Regions from separate parts of the Gemella sp. 27098_8_149 genome, predicted to be linked through region 1. Evidence: riboswitches for the same ligand, from Rfam matches in the RefSeq annotation. Region 1 holds a riboswitch; the other holds the start of a gene.
What was found. Region 1 has a riboswitch for thiamine pyrophosphate ahead of tenA (thiaminase II). Riboswitches for the same ligand answer to the same signal wherever they lie in the genome.
Positions count from the first base shown of each region.

Region 2: linked by a shared signal. The riboswitch ahead of O3801_RS05860 (ECF transporter S component) and the one ahead of tenA (thiaminase II) in region 1 are both predicted to bind thiamine pyrophosphate.

Region 1 covers NZ_JAPWCB010000025.1:2,732-8,828, forward strand. The annotation lists gene thiE (thiamine phosphate synthase) at 1-227, opposite strand, end outside; gene thiM (hydroxyethylthiazole kinase) at 230-1,012, opposite strand; gene thiD (bifunctional hydroxymethylpyrimidine kinase/phosphomethylpyrimidine kinase) at 1,015-1,812, opposite strand; gene tenA (thiaminase II) at 1,816-2,496, opposite strand; TPP riboswitch at 2,640-2,737, opposite strand; gene O3801_RS07950 (hypothetical protein) at 3,065-4,816, shown strand; gene O3801_RS07955 (peptidase) at 5,032-6,097, shown strand, end outside.
Region 2 covers NZ_JAPWCB010000011.1:13,283-19,379, reverse strand. The annotation lists gene tehB (tellurite resistance methyltransferase TehB) at 1-336, shown strand, start outside; gene O3801_RS05875 (GNAT family N-acetyltransferase) at 376-879, opposite strand; gene O3801_RS05870 (low molecular weight protein-tyrosine-phosphatase) at 1,020-1,478, opposite strand; gene tehB (SAM-dependent methyltransferase TehB) at 1,639-2,502, shown strand; TPP riboswitch at 2,566-2,654, shown strand; gene O3801_RS05860 (ECF transporter S component) at 2,736-3,293, shown strand; gene O3801_RS05855 (ATP-binding cassette domain-containing protein) at 3,293-4,663, shown strand; gene O3801_RS05850 (energy-coupling factor transporter transmembrane component T family protein) at 4,644-5,300, shown strand; tRNA gene O3801_RS05845 (tRNA-Sec) at 5,362-5,458, opposite strand; gene O3801_RS05840 (LytTR family DNA-binding domain-containing protein) at 5,686-6,097, shown strand, end outside.

The DNA of each region.
Region 1 (6,097 bases):
TCATCATTAACAATAAACGGAACATTGTATTTTTTACAAAGATCTTGTAGTTTTATTGCTAATTCTACTTTTTCCTTACCTTCTAATGCTCCTTCACCTTTTTCACGAAATTGAAATAAAGTTATTCCACCTTTTAAAGCATCTTCAACTACTGTATATAAATCCTTACCTAAGCAAGTAGTAGTTCCACAAATAAAATATAATTTTAATAGTTCTTTATTAAACATAATTATTTCACCTTTTTAAATGTTTCAATATCTTTATCAGTGATTTCATATAACGCATTAATAAATTCGACTTTGAATGTTCCAGGAAGATGTCCATTAGGACGTTTTTCTGCCATTTCCCCGGCAATATTATATGCTAACATAGCTGTCTCTAATGATTTTAATTCTTCACCTTTCTCTAGTCCAACAAAACTTGCTAGAACTGCCCCTAATAAGCATCCTGTTCCAATAACTTTAGGCATCATTGCGCTTCCGTTATGGATAGTTACTACTTCTCCGTTGACTGCAATAGCATCTACTTCACCAGTTACTACTATAGGGATATTATACTTAGCATTTGCTGCTAAGGCAATTTCATCAATATTATCTACTCCCGCACTATCAACTCCCTTAGAAGCTACATTTATTCCTACTAAAGATGCAATTTCTCCAGCATTTCCTCTGATAGCTGCTAATTTGTAATTGTTGATTAAATCATCTGATACTTTTTTTCTATAAGCTCCCGCTCCACAAGCTACAGGATCTAATACTGCGGGTACATTGTATTTTTCAGCTATTTTAAGTGCCTCTTGGTATAATTTCCAAGTTTCATCTGTTAATGTACCAATATTAATTAATAATCCTCCAGCATATTTTAATAAGTCTTCTAAATCTTCTGGATATTCACTCATCGCTGGTGATGCTCCTAGTGCTACTAATCCATTTGCTGTGAAATTTTTAACTACATCATTAGTTATACAAATTACTAATGGTGCTTTCTCTTTTAATAATTTTAAACTTGTCATATTTATAAATCTCCTTTAAATGCTATATGATTCACAGGGCCATTTCCATGACCTAGCTCTGGTGTGTATTTAATTGCGGCTGTAATAAATTTTTTCCCAATTTCTACAGCTTCAACAATACTTTTTCCTTTTGCTAATTCTGCTGTAATAACTGCTGAAAATGTACAACCTGTTCCATGTGTATGGTTGGTCTTAAATCTTTCGCTAGTCCATACTTTTTTAGTTCCATCATTTAAAAATAAATAATCTTTCGCTTCTCCTGTTAGATGTCCACCTTTTATAACGACTGACTTACATCCAACTTCATCGATAATGAATTTACCTGCACGATTAACATCATCTTCTGTTAATATTTTAAAATTAACAATTTCTTCTGCTTCAGGTACATTTGGTGTAATAATAGTTGCTAGTGGTAATATCTCTTCTTTTAGGTGTTTTCTCGCAACATCGTCTATCAATTTATCCCCACTTGTCGCAACCATGACTGGATCAACAACATAAGGAACATCTTTAGGTAAATACTTCTTAATTAATTTCATCATATCAGCATTTGCTATCATTCCAGTTTTTATACTATCAGGTGTTATATCATCAAACACACTTTTTAATTGCGCTTCTAATATATCTAAATCTAAATTTCTTATCATTTGAACACCTAACGTATTTTGTGCAACGACACTAGTAACTACAGCCATTCCATACACTTCTCGTGCTTGAAAACTTTTTAGATCTGCCATAATTCCTGCTCCACCCGTTGGATCAATTCCTGCAATAGTTAATGCAATATTTAGTTTACTCATGCCCTATACCTCTAAATCCCAACGTTCTTGTGTATAAGCCATATTGAAGAAACGACGTTCATGTTCACAACTTTCTAAGAAGTTTTTAATAAGTCTTTGTTTACCTTCTTCACTCATAAATTCAGCTTCACGATTGATAATTTTGTGATACTCAGTAAGTACTTCATCTACTAAGCCATCAGCATAAAACTCAACCCAGAATTTTAGTGGGTGGTCTTCAGCTAAATTGTGATTAGCTAAAATCTTTCTAGCTACCATTTTATAAATCCATGGACATGGCGCCATTGCACTTAGTGTTTCTGCCATACCAAATGCAAAGGCATTGTAGTACATATGTTTTATATAATGGTCTGCAGATGGATACCACTCTCCGCCTTTAATAATTTCTTGATAATCTCTCCCTATGTAATCTGCTAAGTTCTTGTGTGCAGCAATTTCCTCATTTAATACAAAATTAATCTGACCTAAGAAAAAGTTTTTTTCAACTTTATCATTACTTTTTGCTAAAAGAATGGCATAAATATCGCTAAAGTTCTCTAAATAAAGTGCATCAGCTTTCAGATAGTGCTCTACTGCTTTCTCTGATAAATCAGCACGAATTAATCCTTGAATAAAGCCATCATTATATATTTTATCAACGATTGGTAATGCCTTCTCTTCCATAATATCAGTAATAAGTTTCATAGGTATATCCCCCTAAATATATTTAATTTTAGTATAAAATAATATCACTTATGATAAATAAAAAAGTCCCCTTACTAACGTAAGAGAACTCTGAAACATATATTACTCATAGTATATTTTCCAATTGCATTGGATTAATTCTATTTTGAAAATATTCACGTTTCCTACGCTAGCATTATCTAGTTCAGGTCAAAGGGTCTAACTATGTTATCTCAGCCTACTGGCTCCCCCAGTGATTTTACTCTATTCACTTTCTAAATCGTAGCATAGAAAATATAAAATGTCAACAATTTAGTTTAAGGGCTTACAAAATTTATATAATTAAATTACTTTTATATCATAGAACTTTTTATAATAATATTTTTTCATATTTTAAAATTAACCTCTTTTCAAATATGGCAAATTTGTGAATTATCAATGTAATTTTATTGTAAATTTCGTCTATTTTAGGTTGTAAATGAAATTAGTTATCACTTTTTTCTTTATTAATTGACACTCTTGTATTATAATAGTTATGATAAATTTTATAATCACAAAATACAATTTTTAAGGAGAAATTTCTATAATTATGAAGAATAAAACATTATTAAAAGTTCTTTCTGCTTCTGCAATATTCACTGCAATCGCAGCAATAGAATCTTATGATCACAACGCATTCGCTACTGAAGTTGCAGCAACTGCTACTAACAATCAAAGCGATGTAGAAACAAAAACAGTACCTCAAGATGTTAAGAATTTACCAGATGGTACATACGATATTAAATCAGAAGCATTTAAATTCTACGGTAAAGATGGGGATCCATCTATGGCCTCGGCTGGATTAGACAAAGATAATACAAAATTGATTGTTAAAAATGGACAATACTCTGTAAATGTGAATTTCAAACCTATTGATTTGTTCAATCAGAAAGGTTACCTTGGTGATTTAAAATATTACGATGGTGATAAAACACATAGTAATCGCTACGATATTCAAGACAATGAGTTTAAAGATACGACTATCGTTGAAAATTATTCAGAAAATGAAAAAGATGCTTTTATAGATGTATACAAGAAAAAATTTCCTGGACGCACAGTTTATCCTAAAACTTTATCTTATAATGTAGACAAAAATAAAATCGACGCTAACAATAAACTGGAAACATATACTCAAGTATTCGTTCCTGTAATGGAAGCTTTCCCTACTGGTTCAGGTACTCAACGAATGATCCTTGAATATAATTTAAATTCATTAACTACAAAAACTATAACAGAACCTAAATATAATCTTGTACCACTAACAATGATGGATGCAACTGCTAACACTAAATCAATGGGAGATGGTGCAATCGACAAATCAAAAACTCGTGTTGAAAAAGTTGGAGATACATATCACTACTATGTAACTGCGAAAGATTTAGCATTCGGACCATACGTTGGTGAATTAACAAATCTTACAGTTAATGGTACAACTGCTACTCTAACTGAACTTGGTGGTTCAAATCACGAAAAACTATACCACTTCACAAGTAAAGAAAAATACGATGTAGTTAATGTGACAGTTGATGTTGACGCTGGTGGTAGACCATTCCACAAAAATACACCTGCACGTTTTGCATTCGATTGGGCTAAAGCTACTCCACTTACTAAAACTATCGTAAATCAACTTCAAAATGAAGAAAAAGCTAAAGCAAATGAAAAAGTTGCTACCGATAAAAAAGCTAAAGAAGAAAAAGCACGTATCGAAGCTGAAAAACTAGCTAAAGAAAAAGCTGAAAAAGAACGTATTGAAAGAGAAAAACTAGCTAAAGAAAAAGCTGAAAAAGAGCGTATCGAAAGAGAAAAACTAGCTAAAGAAAAAGCTGAAAAAGAACGTATTGAAGCTGAAAAACTAGCTAAGGAAAAAGCTGAAAAAGAAAGACTTGAAAGAGAAAAACCACCTGTAACTGCTAAAGGTGAACCTGCAATTGAAGAGAAACCTGAATTTGATTTAGATGGGTTCATTAGTAACCATAAAGGGCCAATTACAGTTAAAGGAGAAGCTACAATATTAGAAAAACCTGAATTTGATTTAGATGGGTACCTTAGAGAACAAAAACGATTGACTGAAGAAACAACTACTACATCAGATAAAAAACCACTTATCAATGATATCTTTGGACAATCTGAAGTTAAAGATACGTTTGTAGCTACTCCAGTAAGCACTAAAGAATCTAATGTCACTACTGTAAATGTTAAAAAATCATTAGCAAACACTGGTGTTAATACTGCAACTACAGGCTTCTTCGGATTAGTAACTTTACTATCTGCATTTATCTTACGTAGAAAAACTAATAAATAATTATTATTAAAACAAGTTTGGTGAATTCCAAGCTTGTTTTAATTTGTGTCTAAATTGTGACTTGTTTTTGAAGTTTTTGAGAAAAAAAGACCTGTTTTTAGGGATAGTTGATATCAATTATCATTTTTTTCTTTATTTTTTATAGCTTTTGTATTATAATAGTGGTAACGATTTAATATCTAATAATATACAAAATAAAGGAGAAAATTCCTAATATGAAAAATACAACATTATTAAAAGTTTTGTCAGCAACTGCAATTTTTTCTGCTGTTGCAGCAATCGAAGCATACGATCAAGATAGTTTTGCATTCGCAGCGGAAGAAACACCTGTTGTAGCAAATACAACAACTTCTGCTACGAAGCCAACTACTACGCAACCTACAGCGCCAGCATCTACTACTGGAGAAACTAATTCATCAGCAACTCCAGCAGTGAACTCTGCTGCAGCCCCCGCAACTACGCCAGCAACAGCAACTACTGCTCCTAAAGCTGAAGAACCAGCAACTGTAGCTCAAGATGTTAAAGCTTTAAAAGATGGGGAATATAAGATTAGTGCTGAAGCATTAAAATTCCATGAAGAAGGTCGTCCTTCTATGGCTGCCGCTGCAATCGATAATGAAAAAACAAAATTAATAGTAAAAAATGGAGAATACTCTGTAAATGTTTCATTTAAACCTATCACATTTGGTGGTCTTACTGGTTATTTAGGAGATTTAAAATACTATGATGGAGATAAGACACATGCAGATCGTGAAAAAATTGATGATCATGAGTATAAAGACTCAACTATAGTTGAAAATTACAGTGCCAATGATACTGACAATTTCGTAGATGTCTACAAAGAAAAATTCCCTAATCGTACTGTTTATCCAAAAACTGTTACTTTCAATGTAGATAAAAATAAAATTGATGCTAATAATAAACTAGAAACATTTACTAAAGTGTTTGTTCCTGTTATGGAATCTATTGGTAAAAAGAATAATACTCCTGGAACTGGAACTCAAAAAATGATTTTAAAATTTGATTTATCTTCTTTAGCTAGAAAAAAAGTCACAGCTGATAACTATGAAGCTGCAACTTACGAAAATCCTAACAAAGACGTTGAATACAAAGGAACTATTAAAAAAGACTTCCCTATCCACGTTCAAGGACATTTAAGAAATGCTAACAACAACGATGAAGAATCATTATACGGTTCTGCTTTAGATAGTTATGTTAAAGTTGAAAAAGTTGGAGATAAATACAAATATACTCTAAGATTCAAAAAAGGTCTTGCTGATG
Region 2 (6,097 bases), on a different contig from region 1:
ATAAATGTAATTGACCATGACATTGCAAATGCTAATATTAAGGGGAGTTATGACTTTATTTTCTCTACAGATGTTTTCATGTATTTGAATGCAACAAGAATTCAAAGTATTATTTCTAACATAAAACAACAAACACACCTTAATGGTTACAACCTAATTGTCAGTGCATTAAATGCGACAAAATACGGTCGTCCTCTAATGCCACTTCCTTTCACTTTTATTGAAGGAGAACTTAAGGAATATTATGAAGATTGGAAAATCATCAGTTATTCTGAGAATATTACAGCTTCTCCTTATCCATATGCTATAATACTTGCTCAAAAAGTGTCAGAATAAAAACTAAACCCCACAAGACTTTTCTTGTGGGGCTTTCTTCTATTCAATATTTTCTCTAATATCTTTTTGATACCAAACTACATCATACCAACGATTAAACTTATAACCTACTTTCTCAAAGTGAGCTACTTTTCTAAATCCTCTTTTTTCATGGAAAGAAATACTCCCTTCATCTGGATAGGCAATACATGATGTCAATCTACATATTCCTCTGTCATAAAGTTGTTTTTCAAGTTCAGAATACAGCTTCTCTCCAACACCTTTACCACGAGCTTTTTCATCTAGGTAGATTGTAATCTCAGCTGTCCATTTGTATGCGTCTTTTGGATAAAACTCACTAGCATAGGCGTATCCTAGTATGTCATTTCCTTCTGTTGATACTAAAAACGGATATCTTTGTATAACTTTCGAAATTTTCTCTTCAAACTCATGTACACTTGGCACAGTATAATCAAAGGTTATTGCCGTATGTTCTACATAAGGTCTATAAATATTCACTAATTTCTCCGCATCTTCTAATTCAACCATTCTAATGTTTATCATGATTTTCTCCTTAAATACTTTCTCTTACAAAGTCAACAATAGTTTTTGCAACATCTTCTTGTTGAGCTCTTCAAAACTTTTCCTACTCCATTTCCTCCTTGCATGTAATTTAATATTAGTACATATCCTATTTTACCCTATTAAAGATTGTCTTTCTTGATTTTATCTAATAAAGCCGTACATCCTTTAGTTACATCATTAAAAGTTGTTTTGAAATCTCCTGTATACCACGGATCATCGATAATTCTATCTTCTCCTGCATACTCTAATAATTTCTTAACCTCTCCTGTTTTTCTACCTGCAATAAATTTTTTTATATTTTCTATATTACTGTCATCCATTCCCACGATATAATCTGCATCTAAATCATTATCGTTTAGAATACGAGAATACATCCCTTCTACACCGATACCAACTTTAGCAAGTTCTTTTCTAGTTCCACTGTGAACTGGATTACCGTGTTCCCAACTACTTGTTGCAGCTGAATCAATAAGTATTTTTTCACTTAAACCTTCTTTTTCTACCATATCTCTAAATATTGCTTCTGCCATAGGTGAACGACAGATATTTCCTAAACAGACAAATAACACTTTTACCATTTTTTCAATACCTCACTTATATTTATTATCTATCTTATTATAACACAAAGAGATTAGTTCAACATCATAAAGACATAAGCGCTAAATTCCCCTACTATTTTATTTTTATATTTTAAATGATATAATTAAATTAAACTTAACAACCAATAAGGAGATTAGTATGACAAAAAACTTAGTATGCTATAAACAATTACCACTTTGGACAGCCGAAACACTTCCTAAACCATTTAGGCAAAAACACAATACTAGAAAAGACGTCTGGGCAAAATTAACTATTCTTAAAGGAAAACTCCAATTTACAGAATTAACTGAAGATAATGAAGTTATAGCTGAGCACATTTTCACTCCTGAGAGTAATATTCCTTTTGTAGAACCGCAAGCATGGCATCGTGTCGCGCCTTTATCTGATGACTTAGAATGTTTCTTAGAGTTCTACTGCGAACCTAAAAACTACTTTTCAAACAAATACGATATTAACCCTGCTCATTCTGAAGTAGTAGAAGCCCTAAAGACTATTAAGCCTTGTAAAACATTAGACTTAGGCTCTGGTCAAGGTCGTAATTCTTTATTTCTTTCTAAACTTGGTTTTGAGGTGACTGCCGTAGATAATAATATTCCTGCTCTAGAATTTTTAATGGAAACATCTAAAATTGAAAATTTAGATATTAAAATAGGAAGCTATGATATCAACACAGCAGCCCTTAGAAATACCTATGACTTCATTCTTTCAACAGTAGTTTTAATGTTTATCGAAGAACAATCTATTCCTAAAGTTATTAGAAATATGCAAAATCAAACTAATATTGGTGGTTATAATTTGATAGTAGCAGCAATGTCTACTGATGATGCACCTTGTCCACTTCCTTTCCCTTTTACTTTTAAAGAAAATGAACTAAAAGAATATTATAAAGACTGGGAATTTATTAAATATAATGAGGATTTCGGACAGCTTCATAAGACTGATGCTAATGGTAATAGATTTAAACTGCGTTTTGCTACTATGCTAGCTAAAAAAATTAAATAAATTTTTTCTGTAAGCTACTTTTTTGACACCGTTATCAACTCATGTTATAATTTTAACTAATCATTAAAACATTTGGGGTGCTTTTTGCTGAGAATATACCCATAGAACCTGATGTTGTTAGGACAGCCGTAGGAAAATGTTTAATCTTTATCAAGTCTATTTTAAAGTATATATATAATTTAAAAATACCTCTTGTTGTTTTAATGAATAAAAAATAACAGGAGGTTTTTCTTATGAAAAAATGGTCTACAAAGGACATAATTACTATAGCCTTAATAGGTTTCTTATTCGGGGGGATATTCCTTGCAACAAGCTTGGTTTACGTTCCGTTAAAAGCTGCTCTTGGAGCAGTAGGGTACGCACCTTTTGCAAACTCAATTTTATTTGGGTTGTGGGTTATGGCTGGTCCAGTTGCTGCAGTACTTATTCAAAAACCAGGTAGTGCTACACTTGGTGAAGTTCTAGGAGCATTAGCAGAGATGTTATATGGTTCATACTTTGGTGCTGCGGTTCTTGTTTCAGGATTAGTACAAGGAGTAGGATCTGAAGTTGGTTTCTTAGCTACAAGATACAAACGCTACGATACATTTTCACTATTCCTTTCTGCCGTAGGTATTACGCTATTTAGCTTCGCTTATAAATATTTCCAAGCTGGTTATGAAGCATTTTCTGTAGGTATGATTCTAGCAATTCTAATTGTACGTTTTATTTCTGTATTTTTCTTCGGAGTTGTCTGTGTTAAACTAATCTTGAACATCGTAAATAAAGTACAAAACAGTGGTAATAAATAATGAATATCATAGAAATCGATAATTTTTCTTTGAAAATTAAAGATAAAGTCTTATTTGATAATGTTAGTTTAAAAATAAAAGAACATAGTTGGTTAGTTTTAACCGGAAATATTGGTAGTGGTAAGTCTACCCTACTTCGTACTATTTGTAAATTAAATAAAGAACATTACGAGGGAGTAATTACTTACAAGGGGAAAAATATTGTTGATATTCCTATGCAAGAACATGTTAAAAATATAGGGTATGTCATGCAACATGCGATTAATCAATTTGTTATGCCTACTTTGGAAGAAGAAATAATATTTGCATTAGAGAATTTATGTCTAGAGCCACAAATTATTGATGAAAAATTAGACTACGCTTTGTCTATTACAAATACTGAAGAAATTTCTACAAAACACATTCATACATTATCTGGGGGAGAGCGTCAACGAGCTGCATTTGCAGTAGCATTAGCTATGGGAAGTGAAATTTTAATTTTAGATGAGCCATTTGCCAATGTTGATAAGAAGACTCGTAATTCTCTTCTGAATCTTCTAAAAGACTTAAACAACCATGGTGTAACTATAATCGTATGCGATCACGAGCACCGACTATACTTGAATTATGCAGACACCTTTACTTATCTTTCTGATGGGAATTTAGAGTTGGTAACAAATCCAACATCTAAAAATTCTAATGTGAAATTATGCAACAACACTCAATCTGAACAAATTTTAAGACTAGAAAATATTTCTATTCAACAAGGGAAAAAAGAATTATTAAATATCGATAATTTTCATATATTTAAAGGAATTACGACTTTAACGGGAGATAATGGAACAGGAAAAACAACATTATTACATGCTATTTCACAATTAAAAAAATACGATGGAAAGATATACTTTAATGAAGAAAAGGTAAAAAAATCAAGGAAGTTATATAAAAAAATAAGTACTTGTTTACAAGATGCATTTCAACAGTTTATTAGCTTGATGCCTCGTGAAGAGATTTCAATGCAAAAAGATATTTGGGAACACGCTACCTTATGGCAAGAAAGACTTTTAAAAGAATTTAATTTAGAAAAAGAACTTGATAAAAGTCTATATTATTATAGCGGTGGTCAGCGAAAACTTATTCAACTTATGTGTTTATTAAGCCAAAAAACTGAGCTATTGCTTCTTGATGAACCTTTTACTCATCTTGATGAAAGAGCCTGCTCATTTATAATGGATTGGATTGAAGAAAATAAAAGACTTACTGGACAATCATTTATTATTGTAAGTCATAGATTAGAGCCACTAAATAATAGGAGCGATTACCATATTGAAATTTCAAATAACACGCTACATCATATAAAGGAGGATTATTATGGAAAAGAAAATAATTAGTCCTACCCTTGCCTTAATAGTATTATTATTAACTATTTGGATTTCATTTAGTAAATTATTAGTTCTTAATTTTGTGATTATAGGTTTAACAATTCTCTACTTTTGTCTATCAAGATACTGGAAAAAGTTACTATATTTCATCCTAGTACCACTTTTACCTGCATTAGGTTCTGCTTGGGCTATCATTGTTCATAGTTCTAATTATAAATTTGCTCTATTAATTTTTTCTAGGACATATAGTTTTGCAGCCTTAGGATTAATCACAGCAACATATATTTCACTTGTAGAATTACTAAAATATTTCGAACAACACGGACTTTCTTCAAATATCGTATACGGACTCTTAGTAGTAATTCAAGCATTACCAAGAATTCAATATGAGACTCAAATGATTACTAAATCTAGTCGTCTTCGTGGTATATTTTTACCGTTTTGGTCGCCTTATTACTATGCTAAAGCCATATTTATCGCATTAACTTGGCAACCTCAAATATCTGAGGCGATGACAGTCCATGCTTATGAAGACTTCAAACCTCGAACACATTATAATAAATACACTGTTGATAAAATCAAAAGTCTCTTTATTATAGTACTTTTCTCAATAGTATCAATACTACTATTGATACTAGATAAATAAAAAGATGCCATCATGAACCAAATTCATGATGGCATTACTATGTTCAAAAAAATAAAAAAACTGGCGGGAATGTGTGGGAATCGAACCCACCCAAGAGGCTCTTAACCCCTCATACTAGTTTTGAAGACTAGAGAGCACACCAGAACTCATCCACTCCCATTTATGTTTATATTATACAATAAATATAATAAAAAATCAAGATGATATGTTAACGTATCCATCTCATTTCCTTTGAATATGATAAGCCATCTTCCTCTCATTTTTAAAAGAAACAATAAAATTATTAACCACTTGCTTCCTATTTTTTACCACTTACCTAAAAGCTATTAAGTTTCACGCTAAAATAATATATAATATAACTATAAACATTTAGAAAGGAGACAATATGAAAATTAATATCGAACTAGACTCAAATCTTAAAGAAATTGAACTAGTTATTAAGACCCCAGACTTAAATAGTAATGTCATCTTAATTAAAGAATTAGTTGAAAAAGCTATAGTAAATTCTCAAAAAATAATTTTCTACAAAGGTGACTCTGAATATTTCATCCCTCTAGAATCTATTTTATTTTTTGAAACCGATGATAATAAAGTCTATGCTCACACTACCGATGAATTTTTCGAGGTTAAATTCAAATTATATGAATTAGAGCAACTTATTCCTTTTTACTATTGTCGAATTTCTAAGAGTTCAATAATAAATACAAAAGCAATTTATTCGCTAGAAAAATCTTTTTCTGGCTCAAGTACCGCTTCTTTTTCTAATTCAAAGAAGCAAGTCCATATTTCAAGACATT